One region of the Brachybacterium atlanticum genome, then DNA from elsewhere that is predicted to be linked to it. Evidence: predicted binding sites of a transcription regulator. Region 1 holds the regulator's gene; the other holds the start of a gene.

Region 1 (2,451 bases):
CGCAGACGGCGGACGGCGCTCAGCCCGTCGCGCCGCCCCCGGTGGTTGCTCCCTGCACCTGGGAGCCCTCGGCGCGCAGCCGCGCGATCGCGGCCTCGAAGTCGTCGAGGGAGTCGAAGTCCTGGTAGACGCTCGCGAAGCGCAGGTAGGCCACGAGGTCCAGCTCCTGGAGCGGCTGCAGGATCGACAGGCCCACCTGATGGGCGTCGATCTCCGCCTGCCCGCTGAGCCGGATGCTCTCCTCGACCCGCTGGGCGAGCAGGGCCAGCTGGTCGTCGCTGACCGGACGGCCCTGGCACGCCTTGCGGACGCCGGAGATGACCTTCGCCCGGCTGAAGGGCTCGCTCACTCCGGACCGCTTGAGGACCGACAGCGAAGCGGTCTCCGAGGTGGAGAAGCGGCGCGAGCAGCTGGGGCACTGACGGCGGCGCCGGATCGTCGCGCCGTCGTCGGACGTGCGCGAGTCGACGACGCGCGAATCGGGGTGGCGGCAGAACGGACAGTGCATCCGCTCAGGGTACCGGCACGACCCCCGCTCAGCGCGAGGCACCCTCCAGCACGGGCAGCTCGAGCTGCTGACCGGCCGTGATCCGGCCGGTGGGCAGGTGGTTGAGGCTGCGGACCTCGTTGACGAACTCGGCCTCGCCAACGCCCTCGGGGGCATGCTCGGCAGCGTAGTCCCAGAGGGTGTCGCCCGCCTCGACCGTGATCACGGCGGGCTGGGCGGGCTCGGTGCCCGCGAGGGCGGCGGGGAGGTCGAGCGCGAGGAGGGCGATCGCGGCGACCGCGAGGCCGAGCAGGAAGGCGACACCCGTGAGGAGGCGCCGGCCGCGGCGGGTCGGCTCGAGTCGAACACGCGGTCGAGCGACGGACTCGCAGGCCTGCTCGTCCTGCCGCGGGAAGGGAAGAACCGTGGCGGTGTGGGTACTCATCTCCGAACTCCTGTTCGATCGAATCTCTGTGCGACTGTAGCCCGCGCCGCTCGCGACACGCAAGAGGAACATCGAACACATGTTTGGCATCCCTCGCGTGCCGCCCTACGCTGGGCCACGAGGACAACGGAACCCGATGGGTCCGACAGACGACGCCAGGAGGCCGCACGATGACGCCGAGCACCCCCAAGCCGACCAGGGCCCGCGGCGATGCGCCGGCCGACGAGCGCACGGCCGGCCTGACGCGTCGCCAACGCCTCGTGCTCGAGACGATCAGCGAGGCCGTCGCCGCGCGCGGCTACCCGCCGTCGATGCGCGAGATCGGCGATGCCGTGGGCCTGACCTCCTCGTCCTCCGTCGCCCACCAGCTGCAGACCCTCGAGCGCAAGGGCTTCCTGCGCCGTGACCCCAAGCGTCCGCGCGCGATGGAGGTCGTGATGCCTGAGGCCGACGACGTCCCCGCCCCGCCCGTGGAGATCGAGCCCGGCGGCAGCTCGGTGAACGTCCCGCTGGTGGGCCGGATCGCCGCCGGCATCCCGATCACCGCCGAGGAGCAGGTCGAGGACGTCTTCACCCTTCCCGAGCGCCTGGTCGGCGGCGGGGACCTCTTCCTGCTGCAGGTGGTCGGCGACTCGATGATCGACGCCGCGATCTGCGACGGGGACTGGGTGGTGGTCCGCTCGCAGAGCACCGCGGAGAAGGGCGATATCGTCGCGGCGATGATCGACGGCGAGGCGACGGTGAAGACCTTCGTGCAGCGCGACGACCACGTGTGGCTGATGCCACACAACCCGGCCTTCGCCCCGATCCTCGGCGACCATGCCGAGATCCTCGGCAAGGTCGTCGCGGTGCTGCGCTCCGTCTGAGCTCCCGGGCTCGCGCTCCGCTGGAGCCCGCGGCGCGTTTCAGGAGCCCGCTGCGAGCCTCCGGAGCGCGCCGAGGGCGACCTCGGGGTCGACCGTCGGCCACAGCGGCGGCATCGATTCGCGCAGGAACGAGCCGTACCGTGCGGTCGACAGACGCGGATCGAGCACGGCGACCATCCCGCGATCCGTCTCTCGCCGGATCAGCCGCCCCGCCCCCTGGGCCAGCAGCAGCGCGGCGTGCTGGCCGGCGACGGCCATGAAGCCGTTGCCGCCGTGCTGGGCGATCCGCTCCTGGCGGGCCGACATCAGCGGGTCGTCCGGTCGGGGGAACGGGATCCGGTCGATGGTGACCAGACGCAGCGAGCGGCCGGAGACGTCCACGCCCTGCCACAGCGTGAGCGTGCCGAACAGGCTCGCGTCCTCGTCCTCGCGGAAGGTGCGCACGAGGTTCGCCATGGAGTCCTCGCCCTGCACCGCGACGGTCAGGTCCAGCCGTGCGCGGACGTGCTCGGCGGCGAGCTCCGCGCCACGGCGCGAGGAGAACAGGCACAGCGCTCCCCCGCGCGAGGCCTCCACCAGCTCGGTGAGGTGATCCAGCATCGCGGGCGAGGGGCCGTCGCGGCCCGGCTGCGGGAGGTGGCGGGCGGTGTAGA
Region 2 (2,451 bases), on a different contig from region 1:
CGCCGCCTCCTTCTGGTTGTCGGCGGCGCAGAGCCCGTTGCCGTTGTCGAGGCTCGTCGGCCCGCCCTGCGGCCAGGGGACGATGTGGTCGTTCTGCCGGATGCTCGCATCGCAGTGCGGAGCGCGGCAGGTCTGGTGCGCGTAGCGGAGGAGGCGGCCGAGGCCGGCCGGGAACGCCCGTGATCGGGACTCCACTGCGACGAGCTGCCCGTCCTCCGCGTCCTGGAGGAGCTTCCGCAGCGCGAGGACGACCTCGGGGTCCGGGTGCTCGAGCGCGCGCAGCATCTCCTCGCGGATGTGCTCGTACGGGACCGCGCCGAGTCCTTCCACGGTCGCGGCGTCGGCATGGCCGGGCGCGAGCAGGGAGCGGTCGGTGATGATTACGCCGATGTCGACCACAGGGAGCTCGCCTCCCTCGCCGCGGCCGAGGACGGTGTCGGCGAGGAGATCGGCCATGATCTGCTGGTGACCGCGCCGGTCGCCGTCGGCCCGCGACCGCTCGGCGGCCACCGACAGCGTCTTGCGGATCCGCGCGGCGTCGAGGCCGGGCAGATGCGCGGTCAGGGTCGCCATGCCGTGCCGTCCGCGGCGCACGGTGACGCTGCGCTCCCGTCGCGCCACGCGGTGACGCGCGGCCGCACCCTCGGGGTCCAGCGCGTGGAGGATCCGCGCGGCCTCGTCGCCCCATTCCCCCGGTCCGCAGTCCTCGAGGTCCGCGAGATGCGCGCCGAGGATCCGGTCCACATGCTCCCGCTGTTCAGGCGTCGCCGGCCCCATCGCCCGTCCCACCTGGTGACCTGCGGCGGGCATCGCCCGCCCCTGGGCGAGAGCCCGGAGCACACGCGGCATCGAACGGACCAGCCGCCTGCACGAGGACATGCTCTGCCCCGCGGCCGACGTGGACTTCTTCAGCGCGGCTGCAGCCTCCGCACGCGCGACCCTCTGCGCCTGCCGGGGCGTCTCCCCGCGCTCGAGGCCGTCCTCCGCGACCGCCGACTCGAGACGGACGAGGGCACGCGCCTCGATCGCCGCCACCGCGCCGGAGAGCTTCCGCAGCTCCGTCAGCAGGGCGATCGTCCGCTGCGCGTCGAGCGCCTCGAGATCGGCCGATCCCCGCTCCCCGAGCCGTGCGAGAGCCGCCTCGGCCAGGACGACGTCGATGCCGTCGACGACGAGCTCCTCGACCCCCGCGACGAGGCTCGGCATGCCACCGGGCCGCCGGGACTCCCCGTCGGGCTCCGGGGGCTCGACGGCCCCACCACGCGAATCGAATGACATGCCTGTATTTTCGCAGGTCTGTTCGATGAACGGAAGAGCTGCGCCATCACTACTGATCAGTAGTCCGGAATTGTGGACAACCATCCTGTGTGGAGGAGACGTGACGCTCACGCACCTCACGACCATGGGTACGGTCGCCGCGATCGGCCGGAGGGAACGGGCGTCGCCGACCCCACATCGTTTCGAACGTCGCCTGACTCCTGTTCGCGCTCTCGACCGATCACCGCTCGAAGAATCAGCAGGAGCCACGACAGCGAGAGCGGCGGGGACACCGCCGAGACCGTCCCGACCCCGCCCCGTCTACCGCTCGAGCGTCGTCACCTCGACCTCGAAGCAGCGCCGCGGCCCCTTCTCCCCGCGGGCGGGCTTCCAGCCCACGCACCGCGCGGTCCCGGCCGATGGATCGTCCTCGAAGGCGACGAGCACGGAGCCGGGCAGCGTGACCGGGGCGTCGAAGGTGACGTCCCAGCGCAGCGGCTTCGACAGGTCCACCCGCGCCTCGGTGAAGGCGCGCGAGGCGGTGTACATCCCGTGCGCGATCGCCGAGGGGAAGCCGAAGGCCTTCGCGGTGACGGCGGAGAGGTGGATCGGGTTCACGTCGCCGGAGACCGCGCCGTAGCGCCGTCCGATGTTCGCACCGAGCACCCAGCGGCCCGTCGGCTGCGGCGGTTCGAAGTCGCGCCGCGACCGCCCGCCGTCCGACGGAGCGGTGCCCGAGGGCTCCGCCGCTGCCGGCTCCCCGCCCTTGACGAGATAGGTGGAGACGTCGGTGGCGATGATCTCGCCGTCCTCGCCGAGGATCGTGGAGACCGCCTCGAAGGTGCGGCCCTTGCGGTGCGGGCGCAGGTCCCGCACCCGGCACTCGACGTCCACGAGATCGTCCACCTTCACGGGCCGGTGCTGGAGCACCTGGTTGCGCAGGTGGACGAGGCCCAGCAGCGGGAAGGGGAAGTCGCGCCGGGCCATGAGCGCGAGCGAGACGGGGAAGGCGAGCACGTGCAGCACGCCGGGGTGGACCAGGTCCGTCGCGGGACCGCCCATCAGGTGGTCGAAGTCGCGGGCGCGCTCGGCGTCGATCCGCACCTTCCTCACCCGGTAGGCGATGTTCGGCAGCGTCTCCGCGCCGCCGCCCGCACCGCCCTTTCCACCCTTCCCGCGCTTCCCGCCGAGGCG

What was found. Region 1 encodes LexA, which represses DNA repair genes until DNA is damaged. Its sites were predicted from a motif close to TCGAACANNTGTTCGA; they were not measured.
Region 2: L3K22_RS05960 (HNH endonuclease signature motif containing protein) is a predicted target of LexA. The motif match lies at 1,289-1,304, and genes of this name have one in related genera.

The regions. Positions count from the first base shown of each region.
Region 1 covers NZ_JAKJJW010000029.1:21,324-23,774, reverse strand. Annotated here, with positions in the region: gene nrdR (transcriptional regulator NrdR) at 20-508, opposite strand; gene L3K22_RS13000 (LysM peptidoglycan-binding domain-containing protein) at 537-932, opposite strand; gene lexA (transcriptional repressor LexA) at 1,103-1,798, shown strand; gene L3K22_RS12990 (ATP-dependent DNA helicase) at 1,838-2,451, opposite strand, start outside.
Region 2 covers NZ_JAKJJW010000008.1:97,262-99,712, reverse strand. Annotated here, with positions in the region: gene L3K22_RS05960 (HNH endonuclease signature motif containing protein) at 1-1,278, opposite strand, end outside; gene L3K22_RS05955 (MaoC/PaaZ C-terminal domain-containing protein) at 1,579-2,451, opposite strand, start outside.